Regions from separate parts of the Jeotgalibacillus aurantiacus genome, predicted to be linked through region 2. Evidence: riboswitches for the same ligand, from Rfam matches in the RefSeq annotation. Region 2 holds a riboswitch; the other holds the start of a gene.

Region 1 (10,238 bases), on a different contig from region 2:
TTCTTCATCAGTACCTGCTGTCACAGCCCAAGGATACTGGAACAACGGCTCCGATTCCCAGATGACTTTCAGCTGGGATTCATCAATTTTACCGGATTCAATCAGCTGATTATAAATCGCACTGTCAATCGCACCGGCCGTTACCTGTTTATTCTGTACAGCAAGCGCAGTTGCATCGTGTGATCCTGTAAAGCGGACTGTATTAAAATCATAGTCGTCCTCAGACTCATAAACACCGCGATCCTGCAGTTCAATAGAAGGAATCAGAGAGCCGGATGTCGAGTTGGGGTCACCAAAAGCAAAATCAACTGCCGCCGGATCGTTTAATAAATCTTCGATTGTTTCGTATGACTCATCAGTATGAGTAATGATATAGGAATGATAAAACGGCTCGCCGTCCACAAGCTGGGTGATGATCGCTTTTGCATCACTGCGTTCCTGGGCAATGACATACGTCAGCGGTCCAAGATACGCCATGTCAATCTGATCATAATTCATTGCTTCCACGACGCCGTTGTAATCAGGATACACATCAATTTTCGTTTCTCTGCCAAGCTCCTCAGTCAAAATGTCCTGAAGCTTGTTCATCGCGCCTTCCATTTCGCCCTCGGTCTGAGCTGGAATGACACCAATCGTAAAGGCCTCCTCATCGGAGCTTCGTTGGTCGCTGTCCTCGCTGTCCTCAGCATTCCCGCAAGCAGCAAGAATCATGGCTGTCGAAAGCGCAGCCGCCGTCAAAAAACGTTTTTTCATAAATAAGTCCTCTTTTCAGATGAATTTTCTAACATGAATAATTTTATGCTTATTGATGGGGTGTGTAAAGTGGGGATGAGTGTAGAAGAGGGGTCTGTCCATGAAGTCTACGGTAGACTTCAGGACAGACCCCAACTCTGCGATAGTCCAAATGGCACAATCCTGCGAAAGGGTGCTGATATTTTGCGAACGTCATCTATCATTCTACGAACCAACTTGAATATCTTGCGAACCAGCATCGATATCCTGCGAACAACGGCCGAAATCTTTCGAACCTCTTCACGTCTACATATAAAAAAACCGGCTACTCCCTATTGAATAGCCGGTCCCATGATCCCTGCATAGATACTGATCAAAACGAGTGCCAAAAACATGATCGTCATCCAAATGTCTGTCCGTCCAATTGCTGCTCTCCGGTAAAACGTACGGTCACTTTCACCGGTAAACCCCCGCGCTTCCATCGCAAAGGCAGTCCGTTCCGCTTTTCTCACAGCACCGGCCAGCATCGGAATCAGCACGTGTCGCATCGTGAGCACCCGTTTAACAGGCGACTTAGGCTTCACGATACCCCGCAGCTCCTGCGCCTGCTGAATCTGAACAAATTCATCCTTCAATACAGGAAGAAACTGATACCCGACCAAAATGCTGTAGGCGATCTTCGGCGAGAGCCTCAGCTGCTGCATCAGGCTCAGAATGAAGTCAACCGGTTTTGTCGTAAAAACAAATAGTAACGACAAACTGGAGAAGGCCAGCACCCGGAAGCTCAACGATAAAGCCGTGCCGAGCGGGTCAGCATTGTCATTGCCAAAAACAAGCGTGGTCCAGAAATAGCCGACGGCACCGAGTAAAAACGGCAGCATCATCAGCCCCCAGATCTTCCACGACACCTTCGCAAATGCGAGCTGAAACAGCACAACACCAAAAAAGAATACGAGTGGTGTCCATGGATTGAAGAAAAACGCCATCGTCATCATAGAAATCGTGATGATCACAAACTTAATAGAAGGATTCATGCGGTGCAGCCACTGCCGCATAGCGCTCACCCCCCGCTGGAGCCAGTAAACGGTGTGCGCTTAAAAGCTCCTTATTCTGCCAAACCTGCCCGGGCGAAAACACGCCTGTCAGCTGTCCCTCGCGCAAAAGTAACACCTGATCAGCCACGCGCGCAGCAAAGTTCATATCATGCGTGACGATCAGGAAAGTTACGCCTTCGTTCGCCCTTTCAATCAGCAATGACTCAAGCTCCTGAAGGGCCGCAGCATCCTGTCCGGCAGTTGGTTCATCCATAACAATAACCGGTCTGCCGTCACATAACATGGCACCGATGGCTACGCGCCGCTTCTGACCATGACTGACTGCAAAAGGATGAGCGTCCGCCACTTCGTTCAAATATAAGCGTTCAAGCATGTGATCCACATTTGAACCTCCACCAAAGGCAAGCTCCTCATGAACACTTTTTGTTAAAAACAGAAATTCGGGAGACTGCGGCACGTAACCGATTCTGTCAGGTTTCACACTGCCCCCGGTAGATTTTAAGCCGCACAGCGCTTTTAAAAGTGTAGACTTACCACTGCCGTTCGGTCCGGCAAGCACCGCGATCGAGCCCTCTTTCAATGAAAACGATACAGGTGAGAGGATAGGCGAGACAGCGAGCTCATGAACATTTAAACTCACGGCCGCCTGACTTCTCACCTGCCGAAGTACTTGAGGGCGCTCATGCTTCGGCGCTTCCATCTGCCATTTGCGATCAAAAAATCCATCCCATAATGCGACCTGATGATCGATCGCCACCACGGTAAGATCGCGTGAGGCGTGAAGCCTGCGAAGCCACGCCACAAATTCCTTAGCCGTCACCGGATCTAAATGCGTGAGCGGTTCATCCAACAGCAGAATATCAGGCTCCATGATCCACGCACAGGCCGTTGCGACCCGCTGTTTCTGTCCGCCCGATAAGGTTTGAATCACCGCATGCCTGAATTCACTCAACCCGGTTTCCTCAAGCACAGCAGTAATCCGCTGATCCATGTCTTCAACCGGAATCTTCGCATTTTCCAACGTAAACGCAAGCTCTTCTTCCACAGTTGGCATGCAAAACTGACTGTCGGGATCCTGAAAAACAGTCGCAATCCGCTGATTGATTTCACCAGGTCCATATTCTGAAGCGTCTCGTCCAAACAGCGTCACGCTGCCCGAAAGAATCCCATCACAATTCGCTGGATAAAGCCGATTCAACAAAAACAATAACGACGATTTGCCGCAGCCGCTTGGTCCGGTAATCACAACTTTTTCGCCTTGTCCCACGTGAAAATCCAGCCCGCTGAACAAGGGTTTGTCCGATTCAGGAAACTGAAACGACACGTTCTGTAAATCAATCACATCAGGCATGCGCATCACGTTTCGTAATCGCATAACCACGAAGTGAGCCTGTTGCGAGCAGGGCATCCACTAAATATTTACCGCCAATTCCGGCAATAATCGCACCGCTCATCACGCGAATCACAAACATGAGCAGGACGTATTCAGGTGCCAGCGCTGCAAAACCGCCAAGCAGATAGCCGTAAACAAAGCTGAATATAGCCGCTCCGGCTCCTGCCATCATAAAGACAGCCAGGTTATAGCGTTTGTATCCGGTAGCAGCAAAAACTGCTTCTGCCCCAAGCCCCTGAATGACACCGGCTAAAATCAGACGTGGTCCGACCGCATTACCAAGCATCACTTCAATGGCAGCAGCCATCGTCTCGGGAATCACCGCAGCACCCGGCTTGCGAATAATCGCCATCACAATAATCGAGACAATAAACCAAATCCCGAAAATCCATTCATAGGCGATGGGCCCAATCACCGCTGCCCATACGTTTCCAAGATGTAAAAACATCAGGTAAATAATCCCGAATACAACAGCAAATAGCGACATCAATACGACTTCTTTCAATTTCCACGACTTTAACATTAACTCAGCCCTTATGCGACGGACTGTTAATACTCATTGAAACCGTCATGACCAGGTGACGGTGCTCACCCGAACGCGCCTTTCCAAAAGTCTCTTCATAAAACGCAAATACATCGTGAATATCACCGTGAATGCCGCTCGCATAATGCATGGAATCATTAAAGACACCGCGTTCCTTCGCACGGTCTACTTCTCTATAAATCACACTCATGTAATCAGGGTTATTCATCGGGTAAAGCGCAAACTGTGACGACACATACTGCTTTGTCTCGTCATGATTTTTCACAGCAGGATCAACTTCCATATACACATCACCAGCCGTATCCCCGGGGCAGCCCGCTGAAAAAGTCGCATTCATCGCCACATGCGCACCCGTTTTAGCAGCATGAAGCGTAATCGCTTTAATGACGTTGAAAACGTGCTGCTCCTGTCCGCGAATCACAGTCGACACATCGTCTGTATGACGCCACACAGCCGAAAGATCCGTTGCCTCAAGCGCTCCTTTAATCACCGAAATAAAATCACCTGTCATCGGATGCAGCGAAAACCGGCACCCGACAATGTTACTTGTTCCACATTCCATTTCAACTTCCTCCTTCTGAGCATTTGCATAAAAAAAGACCACATCCGTGAAAGATGTAGCCACTGCTCCTGCTGTATACGAAGAGAAGTCACTACACTTCCTCACGCAGGTATTATCCTGATCGAGTCATAAGGGATCGGAGCCATTGCTCTCATCTCAGCTACATAAGCACCCCCAGTGCAGATAACGGTATGAACTTTTTCTATGCACGATCACTATATCACCTGAAAATGGGTTGCGCAACAGAATAAATCAGCTAATATGCATAATTAAGTGAATTTAATTGTAATATTTAACTTTTTATTCGTTGAAAATAATCTTTTTTCTAAGTGCTTTCCAGCTATAAAAATCTCATGTTTATTTACACACTCATTTCTCTCCTTTTAAAAATACAGTAAAAGAAGTGAACTTCAATGATCTTTCAAGCATTTAACATTCTCATAGGTCCATTCAGGTTGATTTGTACGATCATTCTGGCAAGCTCTTCAGGGGGATTAGTTCTGCCACGCTGAAGCCAGTGCTGAAGAATACCGACTGCAGCACTTGTTACATACGCCATCACGTAATCAATCGGAACAGCCGTGGAAACGGTCTCGTGATCAGTCAGTCTCAGCATATTTCTTTTGATCAGGTCTTTGATTTTTTCCTGAAAAGAAGGATCGATTGCATCCACCAGCAGCATATAAAAGGTGTCAGCTTCCTGATCAACGTAAGTAAACAATTCAGTTGCAAATAGAAGAAGGATATCCGGCTTAGATGACAACTGGTGCATTTTTTCAGTCAACCTGATCGTTACAATCTGCCACAGTCGATCAAGTAATTCCTGTTGAAGTTGTTCAAGCAGATCAAACTTGTCCAGGTAGTGTAAATAGAATGTTCCTCTATTAATTTCAGCCGTTTCGCAAAGATCTCTAACACTGATCCGTGAAAAATCCTTCTCTTTAACCAGTGTTATTAACGCATCATGTATCGCTTTCTTTGTTTTTTTAACACGCAAATCCTGCTTCATCGTCCAGCCTCCTTTTTATTTATTGAAATAATAGACATTTATTTAAAAAGTGTTGATTAATCAACATTTACAACTAAATTAATCATTGAATTAAATTGCCAATTTACTAATATTATAATCAACAGAGTGTTCAATAAGCAATGAGTTGTTGATTAAGAAGGAGTGAAGATGAGATGAAAATAGTAGAGGTTGTTCATGTATCCAAGTCATTTAGTAAGACACCTGTTTTGAAAAATGTTTCTTTTACGCTGGGAGAAGGAGAAATCGTTGGACTAATTGGACCGTCGGGATCCGGTAAAACAACGCTCGTGAAAACGATTATTGGCATGGAAAAAGCTGATGAGGGTGAGGTGATGGTTCGGGGAAAGAGAATGCCTGATCGATTGATGTTAAATCAGTTAGGTTACATGGCACAATCAGATGCTTTGTATATGGAATTGAGCGCAAAGGAACAGCTCCAGTTTTTTGCAAAGCTATATAAGGTACCTGCAAAAGACAGAAATGAGCGTATTCGTGTCTGCATGGCATTGGTTGATTTAGAAAAAGAGCTGAATAAAAAAGTGAGCCAATATTCCGGTGGGATGAAAAGACGACTTTCACTTGCGATGACATTACTGCATCAACCGGAATTACTGGTTCTTGATGAGCCGACTGTTGGCATAGACCCAAGACTGCGAAAAGAAATATGGGAAGAGTTAACGCTATTGAAAGAGCAGGGGAACTCCATTCTTGTGACAACACATGTGATGGATGAGGCAGAACGTTGCGACCGCCTTATTCTTTTACTCGAAGGTCGTGTACTGGCCGCAGGAACTCCAGATGAATTAAAACAGCAATTTCAAACAAATTCAATCGAATCTATCTTCCTTAAAGAAAGAGAAGTGAGTTGATATGAGAGTATTAGCCGTTGCGGGAAGAATCGTTCAACAGATTTTCAGAGATCACAGAACGCTAGCTTTGATGCTGGTGGCACCATTATTTATCCTGACACTGATTTACTTTCTGTTTCAGACAAATCAGGATTCGGTTGCCACAATCGGAGTAGTTAACCTATCAGATTCCATGCTTGAACAGCTTGCAGAAGCAGATATCGATATTGTTTCCTATGCTTCTGACCAATCGGTTCAGGAGCGCTTATTGACAGATGAGCTTGACGGTTATTTTGTATGGGACAATGAAACGCTAAACATTACTTACAATGCCAGCGCTACGACTTCAACCGGAGTAGTAAAAGCACAGGTGGCACGTATGCAACAGCAGCATTTTGCCGGCCAGGTGGAAGAAGTCCTCTCGCGTGCTGCTGAAGCAGGGGTGATTGCTCCTGACCAGACACCGGTTCCTTTAGAAGTTGAAGAGACATTTGCATTTGGACATGACGACACTACTTTTTTTGACACGATCAGTCCTTTTTTAATCGGCTTTTTCGTTTTTTTCTTTGTTTTCCTGATCTCAGGTATCTCCCTTCTTCGCGAACGGACCACCGGCACACTTGAAAGGCTTCTCAGCACGCCTATTAAACGGTCTGACATCGTTTTCGGCTATATTATCGGATATGGAATCTTTGCCATCATTCAAACAGTTATTGTCGTGATTTATAGTACGTATGTACTTGATATTCAAAATACAGGAAGCATCTGGAACGTATTGTTGATCAACAGTTTCATTGCTTTTGTAGCGCTTGCCTTCGGATTGCTGTTATCCACCTTTGCAAACTCGGAGCTGCAAATGGTTCAATTCATTCCAATCGTTGTAATTCCACAGATATTCTTTGCAGGATTACTGCCGGTAGATTCACTTCAAAACTGGCTGCAGACTGTTGCTAAAATCATGCCGCTTTATTATGGGGGAGATGCGTTAAAGGCAGTCATGATTTACGGTCAGGGGATCAATGATATCTATCTCAATCTACTCATCTTATTGCTGATTGGGGTCATGCTGACCATTGTTAATATTCGTGCACTGAGAAAATATAGAAAGATTTAAATGATGTTGATGGGGAATAAAGGGAATATAGGAGGCGGTACGATGCAAATGACATTAAAACATGTCCAGGAACAAATGTCTGAAAATGATCGTATACTTGCCCATATCAGATGTTCCCTGGACACCTATATCTATAGCCGGGTGGCAAGACCGGGCATTCTGGCAGTAACGGAAAAAGAAGTCATTTTTGTAGCAAACGCAGTAGGAGGATATGATCTAGTCGAGCGCTACACGCATGAAAAAATAGAGCGCGCCGCACTGAAAAAGTGGATATTCAGTCCCTACATTTACATGAAACTGCACGGAGGAGCAAAAAAATTTAAACACCTCATGGACGAGAATGGGGACGAACTGGTGGAAATCATTAATCAAAAATGAATAAAACCGATAGAGTTCATTTTCATGATAGTCAAAATCTAAACTTTTATTATCTTACGATTTGTTTAATTGATAGACGTATTCAATGCTTTGAAAAACAACTAGTGACGGGTCATTCCTACGCTCGCCGTGCGGCCTTGGAAACGTGAAGGCGGGCGTACAAACTGGACTGGCCCTGACGGAGATAAAGGCAACACGCCGTAGTGAGTTGATATTGACGTATGGCGAGGGACTGGGAAGTTTGCAAGGCCCGTCCCGGCGTGGTTTATCAATTTAACAAATAAAAAAGAACTCGTACAAAGACCCCGAGTTCTTCTTCACGGCTGAAAAATCAGCACACCCACAACCGCAATCACGAAACTGAACACAACTGAAAAAAACCAGTTCCGTCCCTGCATCGTATTAAACAGCACATTAAACAAAGCACTAATGCAAAAGGTGACAAAAAACACGAACAATATCAAAATAAAAGTCATCATCTTTCATGCAACTCCTATTCACGTGCTTATTACCACTAGTATATCACCGCAGGCTTTATTTAATCGCTCCGAATGTTCCCCCACAATGTCCGGCACAGGCCCCTGATTTATTTCGCGTCAGACTGAATCAGGCTTTCATCTCCAAGAACGTCCTTCACATAATCCTTACCCCAGGCATACATCGCTTCTAAGATCGGCATCAGTGATTTGCCGTGTTTAGTTAAAGAATATTCCACTTTTGGCGGAACAACTGCATACACTTCACGATGCACGATTCCATGCTGCTCAAGCTCCCGAAGCTGGTTAACAAGCATTCTCGGGGTGATTCCCGGAATCAGTTCTTTTAACTCACTGAATCGTTTCGTTCCTTCTTTTCCGAGGTGCCATAAAATCAGCATCTTCCACTTCCCACCGATAATCGCAAGTGTTAATTCTTTTTCACAGTTAAATGAACGTGTTTCAAAATGTGGCATGTGCTCTCCTCCGCCCCGGTATGATCCATTAGTATACTTTTAGACACTATATCACATAAGATTGCGTACTTTCAATTTGGGAACAAGGCTTGTATACTTGCCCACATGCTGTATCAAGACAGCATCATACAATCATTTTAAAAGGAGCGGGTTATCGATGAAATTACAATTAGCATTAGATCTTGTAGACATTCCTGGCGCAATTGACGTGGTAAAGGAAGTAGAGGACTATATTGATGTGGTCGAAATCGGTACACCGGTTGTCATTAATGAAGGGCTTAAGGCCGTAAAAGAAGTCAAGTCGGCATTTCCCAATCTGACTGTACTGGCCGACCTTAAAATTATGGATGCAGCAGGCTATGAAGTGAGTCAGGCTTCTGAAGCCGGAGCGGATATCATTACAATTTTAGGTGCGGCAGAGGACGAGTCGATCAGAGGTGCTGTTGAGGAAGCGAAAAAGCAGGGCAAAGAAATACTGGTTGATATGATTGCTGTAAAAGATATTGAAACCCGTGCGAAGGAGCTGGACGCACTTGGCGTAGACTACATCTGCGTACACACTGGCTACGACCTTCAGGCGGTTGGACAGGATTCCTTTAAGGATCTTGCGACAATCAAGCGCGTCGTGAAAAACACAAAGACAGCTGTAGCAGGCGGAATTAAGCTCGAGCAGCTGCCGGAAGTGATTGAGCAACAGCCGGATCTCGTCATTGTTGGCGGCGGCATCACAGGACAGGATGATAAAAAGGCAACGGCCAAAGAAATGCAAAGGCTGATCAAAGGAGCATAAATGATGAAAACGGCTGACTATGTAACAACCATTGTTGATGAACTGAATCAGTCAACCGGACAAATCTCCAATCAGGATGTGCAACAGCTGGCTGATCAGATCCTGGCTTCTGATAAGGTATTCGTAACAGGAGCGGGCCGTTCAGGATTAATGGGAAAGGCTTTTGCAATGCGTCTTATGCACATGGGTATTGACGCTTATGTAGTAGGGGAGACTGTCACAGCCAATTTAGAAGAGGGAGATCTCCTTGTTATCGGTACAGGTTCCGGTGAAACATCCTCTCTCATTCCTGTCGTGCAAAAAGCGAAAAAGCTAAACGGAATAGTCGCAGCTGTAACCATTACACCCGATTCAACGATCGGTGCATTGGCAGACTTAACCGTGAAATTGCCTGGTGCCAAAAAGGATCAGGAGGACGAAAAGCAGACCATTCAGCCAATGGGGTCCCTTTTCGAACAAACGCTTCTCCTGTTTTATGATGCGGTCATTTTAAGCATCATGGATCAGCGTGGGCTTGATTCTAATAAAATGTATGGAAAACATGCCAATCTTGAATGAAAAAAGAGCCTTTTTACGGGCTCTTTCTTCATTGAAGGTTGGATTTCTAAAAATGATTAATGTTGATTTTTTCAATTTCAGAGACGTAGCAAATGAGTAGTCGTTTTTGATGTCGATAGCACGATTATTTCTGTTGATAGGGGCATTGTTTATGTCGATAGATTCTATCAGAGAGCTGAATTTGTTGAAAGTATTGGATCTAACGTTGATAGGCTCTTGTTTTATGTCGATAGCAAGTAAATTTTTGTTGATCGCATCAATGAATCTGTCGATAGCAGATCA
Region 2 (10,238 bases):
CAATATTAAAGTGAGTAATCTTCAGACAGGAGTTTATTCAGGTTCACTTGGAAGTAAATTTGGACAGCATCGCTTTTCTGAACATTGCATCGTTAAAGAGGAGCAGACACCTGAGCGGTTATTCACACCACAGTATGGCTATTTTGAGATTCGGGTAAAGGGGCTAGCAACTCCTGAAAATGTCTGTGCTTTCTGGATGATTGGGTTTGAGGATCAACCTGAACGGTCTGCGGAAATCTGTCCATTTGAACTGAAAGGGTGGAATGTTAAAGAAGATACCTGCACATTGGGGTATGGAATACGTGCTTTCAGCGATCCATCGATACAGGACGAATTTTTTGAACGGGAATTTAAATATGATCCTACTAACTATCATATATACGGTTTTGACTGGTCAAAAGATGGCGTATCATTCTTTCTTGATCATCAGCTGATTCATCAATCAAAGCAATCACCGTCCTATCCGATGCAAATGATGCTGAACATATATGAAATACCACGAGAAAATTCTGATGAAACAACTGTAAAACAATACCCGTATGAATTCTCTATTGATTACATACGGGCTTATGAACGGATAAAATGAAGATTTTAATAGACCGCTCACGCAAAGGACGTGAACGGTTTTTTATATGCGGAACCCTTATGTAAGCGGTATGGTGGATTAACATTCATTTTAAAGCTCCCCAGGTTTTACACTCGGAACAGCCACAAATGATTTCCTTTTTCTCAGAAGAGCGTGGATCGATAACAGCTCAAAATAAATATAGCTCTTTGCAGGAAGCTCATCTTCATCCGTTTCACCTTTTAATGCACTTCTAAGCATAGCAAGTGCGGCAGGGTCAACTGGCTCCTGTTCATCAGAACGGATAATACGGTTGTTGAGCTGGCTGATCAATGTTCTGACGGCTTTTTTCTCCTCAATTGACCATTCCGGAATTTCATCAGTTGGAAGTGTCACGAGATTGGAAAGATGGTAGGAAAGCTGTCTTAACAAGTAAATCTTTTTTTGATACATCTGCACTTCATTCATTTCCTCACGTTTATAAGAATGATAGTGCCATTCCTGAAGCTGATAGCGGCAAAATGTCTCAGCACGGTCAAGCTGGCTTCTGAGCTGGTTCGATGCCGATTCCAGATTAAGTGCTGAAGGCTTCTGATCAAGCAGCTCATTCATGCGCTCTGTCAGGATTTTGGTTACATCTGACTGCGCGAGATATAAAAATTCAATGATCTGACTCTTATATTTAGGAGGCATTAATACGAAATTCACCAGTGTGGAGGTTAAAATACCGATCCCCGTAGTGCCAAGCCGTTTGATGAATTCTAGAAGAAAATGATCGTCTGCTCCGGGAATCATGGCAACGGCCGTTAAGGTAGCGACAAGCATACCAGCCTCAAGCTTCAGCTTATAGCAGATCCAAATTGTCAGTACGGCGGAAATGGTGTATGTAATAGCGTGGTCACAGAGTAAAAAAGTGGCAAGCATCGCAATAGATGCCCCGATGGCTGACGCCGGAAAACGGATCAGCCCTTTGCGGATCGAATCTGCGGCAGTCGGTTCAATCGTGACGATCGCTGTGATCACGGCAAAAACGACCGGAAGATTAAATAGCTGACAAATGAGTGCTGTTAAAAAAACCGCGACCCCCGTCTTGACGATTCTTCCGCCAATAAATCTTTGTTTAAGCCACTTCATGCCTCATTCACCCCTTTTTCTGCCACTTAAAGACGTGTCATAGTATAGCATAAAACTTTACATTGTGACCTTCATTTACATGACTTTTATCACGAAGTGCGATATACTGATCGCAGATGCAATTTCCACAAGGGGAGCCCTTTCGGCTGAGAGTGAACAATCTGTTCAGACCCTTCGAACCTGTAAGTTAATGCTTACGCAGGAATGTGGATGGAAACGGACCTGAGTATGGTCCCGGGTTTCTATCCCCGGGACCATACTCTTTTTATTTTACGATGAAAGTGTCTGTTGAATTCCCCTCTGTGCGAGCTGCATCGATTTCGCAAAGGAGGAAATAGGAATGGAAAGAACAAAGCTTGTGTTTTTAATGGAAGTCGCAATTTTTTCAGGAATCGCTTTGATTCTTGACCGCTTTTCTTTCTCAATCTGGCCGCAGGGAGGTTCTATCAGCTTTGTGATGGTCCCGATTATCCTGATGGCATTCAGATGGGGATTGAAAGGAGGTCTGCTTTCAGGACTGCTTGTCGGGCTGCTGCAGACATTATTCGGCGCATATATTGTGGATCCGGTCCAGTATGTGCTGGATTATCCGTTGGCATTTACCGTCATTGGACTGGCCGGTCTGTTTGCAGGAGCGATTAAACGCTCACTCGATGAAGGACAGATGAGAAAAGCGATCGTCTATATTACACTTGGCGTTTTTACTGGAGCGCTACTGCGGTTCATGTGTCACTTTTTTGCAGGATGGGTGTTCTTCGGATCAGGTGCAGAAGGCGTGCCGGCATGGCAATTTTCACTCGCATACAACGGATCCTATATGGGACCTGCTTTCATCCTGACCACTATTATTCTGGCTACACTGCTTGTCAGCGTACCAAGGGTGGCGACACAGTCACGTATGCGAAGTGCATAACATAAGATCAGAACAAGAGGGTGGACTTAGTCACACCCTCTTAGTTTTTATCTAAACTAATAGAGGAAGCAAAATATGTTCATAAAATTATCCCGATCCATCTGTTTTATCAGTGTCTGAAAGAGGAAAGGTATGATATAGTGAACCATTATAGCGCAAGGAGAGAATCGAATGATTGTTAAAAATAATCAGGAGCTTGAAGCTCTTAAAAAGATCGGTTCAATTGTCGCTGAAATCCGGGATGAAATGCGTGCAGCAACCAAACCCGGCGTGACGACAGAAGAGCTTGATCAAATAGGAAAAAACAAATTTGAACAGTACGGTGCAATCTCCGGTCCAAAAGGGGAATATAATTTTCCAGGTTACACATGCATCAGCGTAAATGATGAAGTGGCACACGGGATCCCGGGCAAACGTGTCATTCAGGACGGGGACCTTGTCAACATTGATGTATCAGGGTCACTCGACGGCTATTTCGCTGATACAGGTATCTCTTTTGTTGTTGGGGAAAACAAGGAGCTTGAAAAACTTTGTCAGACAGCAGAAGATGCTTTTACGCTTGCATTGAAAAAAGCAAAAGCAGGTTCAAAAAAGAGCCAGCTTGGCAAAACCGTTTCACGCGTAGCCCGTCAAAATGGCTACACTGTCATTACAAACCTGACAGGACACGGTGTAGGACGCTCACTGCATGAAGCGCCGGACCATATCCTGAACTACCATGATCCATGGGATAATGAGCTGCTTAAAGAAGGTACGGTACTCGCTTTTGAACCGTTTATCTCATCAGGTGCCGATTATGTCGAGGAACAGGCAGACGGCTGGACTTACAAAACACCCGACGGCAGCCTCGTTGCACAAATCGAGCACACGATTGTGATTACAAAGGATGAGCCGATTATTATTACAAAAACTGATAACTAAAAAAACAGCGGACCTTGTTGAGGTTCGCTGTTTTTCTTACTTCTTCATTTGTTCCTTCATATTGCGCCGCTGCTCCATAAAAATGGCTGCAGCCAGGATGAAAAACGATAAGGCAGTCGGCACGGAGATCCATGATGAGATGATCAGCATCACGAGTATGCCTGCACCACCCGGCGTTGGATTATTGGCAGCAATCGTATCCAGCTGTACCAAATAAAACCCTGCGATTCCAATCGCGAATAATAAAAATACCACATTTGTGATCCAGACCCACTTTAGTCCCCGCTTGCGTCCAAAGATGATGGAAATAATCATCAGAACCGGACCTACTAAAAGTGTAGCCAGAAACATGGCAAATACAAACTGTCCATCTTCCAAAACAATACCCTCATTTCATTTTCGATAAGGTTATCGTATCAGATTTGAAGGCTGTCATCCAATCTATTTAAAGCTCAGCTTACGAGTACTGTAGCCTTTGTCCTTTTTCTTTCTAAATATAAAGAGTCCAATGAAGATGACTGCTGCGAGTACATAAGCGGTAAAAACAACGACAGATGATTCGCCTTCATTTTGCACGCCAATGCCGATAAAGGCCCAGATAAAGACGAGCGGATAAATCCAGTCGCGCTCTTTATAACGGATACCGAGTGCAATCAAGGTCGCTACAATCAGCAGCAGAACGGTCCAGAAAACGGATCCGATTCCAAGTCCGCCATACCCTGCTTCATTAATCGTGTAAGCAATATTCGCCACGGTTGCCACACTGACCCATCCCATATAAACAGAGAAGGGCAGACGGTCTAGAAATGTCGGATTACTGCGCTTGATCTGTCCGTAAATCAGAATGATGGAAACGAGTAAACTGATAATTACAAGGACAGAAAGTGGAAAAAATTCATAGTGCCAAAGCAGAATCCAGGTAATATTAAACACACAGGATAAGACAAACAGTGTGCTCGTGTTTGTGTAAATGTCGCGATTGCGCTGTGATTTCAATGCGCCACGGAGCACCCAGATCGTTAACAGCGTATAAATCAGCCCCCAGATGGAGAACACATAGCCTGCTGGCGTGAAAAGTACATTCAGCCTGTTCGAAATTTCACCGGTTGTCTGGCCGTTGATTGGAATAATGTTGGCCAGCGCATTAATCGTGATGACTGCGGCAAGCGCAATCAGGTTGATCCAGAATCGTTTCATTTGATGACCTCCTCATCTGTTCCTTTATTCCCTTTTTCAATGAGGTTACCCTTCTTTCAGCAGATTGAATCGGTCGACAAAAAGATCTTGTGCAAATGGGGAAAAGGTTGTGTGGCGGGATTGTATCGTTATGGAGAGTTTATGAATCGAATGGGAATTTTATTGTACTGTTTGAACGTTTAAATGTATTGATTCAAAAGTTAATTGTATTGTTCTGCGTTGAAGGTGTGGTTTTTGTTATGTTCATAATCATAATTGTCCTTTTTCAAACTTTATATGTACTGTTTCAAAAAAGAATTGTACTGTTCACGCAACGGTCGGGCCTTCATGGAGACATACAATAAAAAACCGGCACCCCCTCATTTATCAATCGGGAATACCGGTTTAAACGATCTACACGAGCTGATTCTTCACCAGCACCATCTTGATCTGTGTATACGTCACTTCCTCAGGCAGTGACTCCTTTAACGGCTTGAGGCGGGGTTCCTCTAGCTCGCCACGTTTGGTCAGAATGAGTGATTCGAGTTCTTCATCAAACCAATCGTCAAAACGGAGTGTATGTCCTTCTTCGTATGCTTTTTGCAGATGTTTTTCAATCGTCTGACTCGTCATACCACGCATGTCAGCAATTTCTGTGATGGATTTGCCTTCTTCATACAGCTCATAGCTCAGCAGGTGACTTGGCTGATCGCTTTCCGGCAGTACTTGCGGCTCCTTGCGTTTCGCAGCAGGCACTGATGCAGGAAGGGGCGTCATTTTGTTGTTTTTCCCATTTACCTCCGTATAGCTCTTGATTGCCGAGATAAATGGTTCACCGTAAGCGTCCCGTTTCCGTTCACCGACACCTTTAATCGAGGAAAGCTCGTCCATCGTTTCAGGATAATACTGCGCCATTTCACGCAGTGTGGCATCGGAAAAGACGACGTATGGCGGAACACCGTGCTCCTTGGCCAGAGCGGAACGGACTTTACGGAGCTCTTCGAATAAGGATTCGTCGTAGTCCGCTTTTTGCTGGTGTAATTCAAAGCCAGACTTCAGCCAGACTTCCTGCTGACCTTTCAGAACGGGAACGGCTTCCTGTGTCAGCTTCAGGACAGGAAACTGACCTCCATCAAGGGTTAAATACCCTTCGGCAATCAGGAGCTGAATCAAGTCAGAGATTTCCCTTTCCTTCATGCGGGACATTAATCCGTAAGTCGTAATTTTATCGAGCCTGAAATCGAGCAGCTTTTTGTTACGCGAACCTTTCAGCACTTTTGCTGTCATCCCAGTGCCGAAACGCTCGCCCATTCGTTTTACCGTTGAGAGAATCATCTGAACCTCGCGTGTTCGGTCGGATTTTTCACGGCTGTCGAGACAGCTGCTGCAGTGTCCGCAGTCTGACGTCATCTGATGGTCCTCAAAGTAGGTAAGAATATAACGCGGCAGGCAGCTGTTGCTGTGACAGTAGTTAATCATCTGCTGCAGCTTCCCGTATTCCTCAGCTCTCTTTTCCTCACTGTGAATGGATTGTTCAATCAGAAAGCGCTGGAGCATCGTGTCCTGAGGGCTGTAAAGGAGATAACAGTCTGAAGGTTCCCCGTCACGTCCTGCACGCCCGGCCTCCTGATAATACGATTCCATATTCATCGGCAGCTGGTAATGAAGAACGTAGCGTACGTTTGATTTATCAATCCCCATACCAAATGCATTCGTTGCGACAATGATGTTTTTCTCGTCATAAATAAACTGCCGCTGTGATTCATTACGCTCCTCTTCAGACAGTCCTGCATGGTAGCAGACTGCTTCAAATCCGGTTTCATTCAGCCAGTCGGTCAGCTGATCAGCATCTTTCCGGGTAGCCGTGTAAATGATGCCGGTCTGATCCTGCTTTTCTTTTAGAAAACGGGAAATAAAGGTGCGTTTATCGCCGGTCTTCACGACATGAAAAGATAAATTATCACGCGCAAAACCGGTGTTGACAATATGGTCAGCATCAATGGATAGCAAACTTGTAATGTCCTGAATGACGCGGTCTGTTGCAGTAGCTGTAAGAGCCGTCAAAACAGGGAGATTCGGCAGCTGTTTGATCGTTTCAACAATGGTCCGGTAGCTCGGTCTGAAATCATGTCCCCACTGGGAGATACAGTGTGCCTCATCAAAAGCGATCAGGGAGAGTGGGATTTGTGAAATCGTATTGAAAAAGGCGCTCGAGTCAAAACGCTCCGGTGCTGCATACATAAATTGATAGCGGCCTTCCCGCAATCCCTGCAGCCGTTCACGCGTTTCAGCAGCGGATAATGTACTGTTTATATAGGTGGCAGAAATGCCGTTTTCATTTAACGCATCAACCTGATCACGCATCAGTGAGATCAGGGGAGAGATGACAAGGGCAGTGCCTTCCATCATTAACCCGGGAATCTGGTAGCAGATCGATTTCCCGCCGCCAGTCGGCATGATGCCGAGCGCGTTTTGGCGGTCTAAAACCGATTCAATGATCCGGTCCTGTCCCGGCCTGAATGCTTCATAGCCGAAATAGGTTTGCAGGACTTGCTGAGCCTGCTTATTCATGAAAATCATCCCTTCTTCAAGCAATCTCTTATTATTTTAACATGAGAAATGAAGCAGTACGATAAGCTTGTGTTTCGAAAGTCGAAGTATTATGGTAAGATAAAACATGTAGTCAGAAAATTGAAACAGGAGGAATCGTCATGTCAACAGCGGTATACCCGGAAACATGGGATTTAGATGTCTTTTTTAAAGGCGGAAGTCAGTCAGAGGAATTAGCACAGCACCTAGATACATATGAAAATAAAACATCCCTTTTTGCTGATCGTGTAAAGGCGTTCAACACACCTTCATCTGCAGATCAGGGAGATGAAGTATATGCACTGATTCAGGAAGCAAAAGAAGCAATGATGGGGCTTCGCCAGGCTGGCGCATTTGCAAGCTGTCTTGAAGCAGCCGATACATCAGATACAGGCGCAGGTGTACTGAGAGGAAAAGTTGTTTCTCTTTTTGCAGATTTCGGTACAGCGTATCAGGCATTTCAGCAGAAGCTTGCAGCAGCAGACGATCAGGTATGGGATCAGCTGGTCGCACATGAGAAGCTGAACGAGTACGCATTTATTCTTGGTGAGTGGCGCGAGAGTGCAAAAGAAAGATTATCAGAGGCAGAAGAAGGTCTGATCAGCGCTTTAGGCGTAGATGGATATCATGGCTGGGGACAGATGTACAATGCGCTTGTCGGTGAGATGTCCATTGAAATGGAAGTAGACGGTGAAAAGAAGACACTGTCAGTCGGACAAGCAAATAATTTGAAGTCACATGAAGATGCAGCGGTTCGTGAAGAAGTGAAACAAAAACTTGATGAAGCGTGGCAGAAGCAGGAGAACCTGTTTGCACAGACCCTGAACCATCTTGGCGGTTTCCGTCTGGCTCTTTACAAAAAGCGCGGCTGGGATGACTTTATGAAGGAGCCGCTTGATTACAACCGCATGAAGCCTGAAACATTGGATGCCATGTGGGGCGCGATCAGCAAGAGCAAGGAGCCTTTTGTGAAATTCCTGGATCATAAAGCGAAGCTTCTTGGACTGGAGAAAATGAAGTGGGCTCATCTGGATGCACCGATCTCATCGAGTGTGAAGAAACTTCCATACAGCGAAGGGGCTGCTTTTATTTTAAAGCATTTTAAGAAATTTGGCCCGGAAATGGCTGCATTTGCTGAAAAAGCTTTTGAAGAAGGCTGGATTGAAGCAGAGGACCGTGCCGGTAAACGTCCGGGTGGATTCTGCACAGGCTTCCCTCAAAGTGAGCAATCCCGTATTTTCATGACATACAGCGGCACGATGTCAAATGTGGCGACACTTGCCCATGAGCTTGGCCACGCCTTCCATTCGTATGCGCTTCGACCTATGGACCAACTGAACAGAATGTATGCGATGAACGTGGCAGAAACGGCGTCAACGTTTGCTGAAATGATCGTGTCTGATGCGGCGGTTAAAGAAGCGGAAACAAAAGAAGAGCAGGCAGCTTTGCTTGAGGATAAAGTATCAAGAAGCATCGCCTTCTTCATGAACATTCACTCACGCTTTATTTTTGAAAAGAATTTCTATGAAGAGCGCAAGCAGGGCTTCGTAACTGCCGAGCGTCTGAATCAGCTGACGGTTGAAGCGCAAAATGAAGCGTATTGTGGTGCCGTGGAAGATAACGAGCCGCGTTTCTGGGCTTCAAAGCTTCATTTCCATATTACAGGCGTACCATTTTACAACTTCCCGTATACGTTTGGTTACCTGTTCTCATTAAGCATTTACGCTCGTGCACTGGAAGAGGGAACCGATTACGAGGAGAAATATATGGCACTGCTTCGTGATACAGCCGTGATGACAACGGAAGAACTTGCGATGAAGCATCTAGGTGAAGACATCACAACAGAAGCCTTCTGGATGAAAGGCATTGAGTTGTGTGTGAAGGATGCGGAAGATTTTATTGCGCTAACTTCCTGATGAGAGAGGAGCTGCCTTTAGGGGTGGCTTCTTTTCAAGTTAACGAAGGCATGTTTTGACAAAAGGTGCGTGTGGGGCAGTTTGATTGAATTCAATTTAGAAATGAAGGAATCGTGCTGTCGTAGTGATGGAATCATGAGAGTCAATGAAGGGAAAATGAAGGCTTGAGGACGTAGTGAGGGAATTATATTTTCAAACGAAGGAATCATTTTTTAGAAAGAAGGAATAAAAATCTGATTCGATTGAAAAATTTTCCTTAAAGAAGGAATACCGTCGGGCTCCGATTATGACTTTCTATGATCAAAGAAAATTCACATTCCACAGTCGACCATCAGACAGGTTTTGGTTTACACTAAAAGAAACAACTAGACATTGGAGAGAGTGCTTATGGTGCTACTAAAAAGTGAACGTCTGTATTTCAGACCTCTGGCGGAAGAGGACATTGATGAGTTTGTCGAGCTTTTAATCCGCAATCGCAGGTTTTGGACCATTTATGAACCGAAGCATCCTGACCCTTTTTATACGAGGGAAACCCAGCTTGAAAAACTGGCTGAAGCGAAACAGCAGCAAAAGCTTGGGAAAGAATACAGCTGGGGAATCTATCATTCGGAAACGAATCGTTTAATCGGGAGCGTATCAATTTACTCCATTCGGCGCCTGCCATTTGCCTCTGCCTACATCGGTTATTCCCTTGATGAGGAGCACACGAAGCAGGGTTATGGAACGGAGGCCGTTCAGGCTGCACTGCGCTTTGCCTTTCGCGACTTTGGTCTGCACCGGATCGAAGCGCTTGTCTCACCTAAAAACGAAGCCTCACAAAAGGTGCTCGAAAAAGTCGGCATGCAGCAGGAGGGCCTTCTCCGCAAAAACCTGTTTATCAACGGTGTTTGGGAGGATCATTATTTGTACAGCATGCTTGAGGATGATTTCTGAAAGGGTAAGACCTTTTGGGAACGCTATGTCGTACGTTTATTAAACCGGTTTATACAATAGAGAAGCTGGAACACTCTTGAGGGAGCTGTTC

The links. Region 2 has a riboswitch for thiamine pyrophosphate ahead of thiT (energy-coupled thiamine transporter ThiT). Riboswitches for the same ligand answer to the same signal wherever they lie in the genome.
Region 1: another riboswitch for thiamine pyrophosphate. It lies ahead of H7968_RS03835 (Ykof family thiamine-binding protein); the one in region 2 lies ahead of thiT (energy-coupled thiamine transporter ThiT).

The regions. Positions count from the first base shown of each region.
Region 1 is NZ_JACNMS010000001.1:804,767-815,004, reverse strand. Features, by position in the region: gene phnD (phosphate/phosphite/phosphonate ABC transporter substrate-binding protein) at 1-753, opposite strand, end outside; gene H7968_RS03850 (energy-coupling factor transporter transmembrane component T family protein) at 1,065-1,787, opposite strand; gene H7968_RS03845 (ABC transporter ATP-binding protein) at 1,750-3,162, opposite strand; gene H7968_RS03840 (ECF transporter S component) at 3,131-3,703, opposite strand; gene H7968_RS03835 (Ykof family thiamine-binding protein) at 3,708-4,286, opposite strand; TPP riboswitch at 4,368-4,472, opposite strand; gene H7968_RS03830 (TetR/AcrR family transcriptional regulator) at 4,708-5,295, opposite strand; gene H7968_RS03825 (ABC transporter ATP-binding protein) at 5,469-6,185, shown strand; gene H7968_RS03820 (ABC transporter permease) at 6,187-7,278, shown strand; gene H7968_RS03815 (PH domain-containing protein) at 7,321-7,656, shown strand; gene H7968_RS03810 (hypothetical protein) at 7,974-8,135, opposite strand; gene H7968_RS03805 (winged helix-turn-helix transcriptional regulator) at 8,243-8,608, opposite strand; gene hxlA (3-hexulose-6-phosphate synthase) at 8,766-9,398, shown strand; gene hxlB (6-phospho-3-hexuloisomerase) at 9,402-9,956, shown strand.
Region 2 is NZ_JACNMS010000005.1:102,520-112,757, forward strand. Features, by position in the region: gene H7968_RS14995 (glycoside hydrolase family 16 protein) at 1-586, shown strand, start outside; gene H7968_RS15000 (aromatic acid exporter family protein) at 677-1,699, opposite strand; TPP riboswitch at 1,820-1,921, shown strand; gene thiT (energy-coupled thiamine transporter ThiT) at 2,040-2,612, shown strand; gene map (type I methionyl aminopeptidase) at 2,784-3,533, shown strand; gene H7968_RS15015 (hypothetical protein) at 3,570-3,911, opposite strand; gene H7968_RS15020 (TspO/MBR family protein) at 3,975-4,730, opposite strand; gene recQ (DNA helicase RecQ) at 5,124-7,280, opposite strand; gene H7968_RS15030 (M3 family oligoendopeptidase) at 7,421-9,214, shown strand; gene H7968_RS15035 (GNAT family N-acetyltransferase) at 9,602-10,147, shown strand.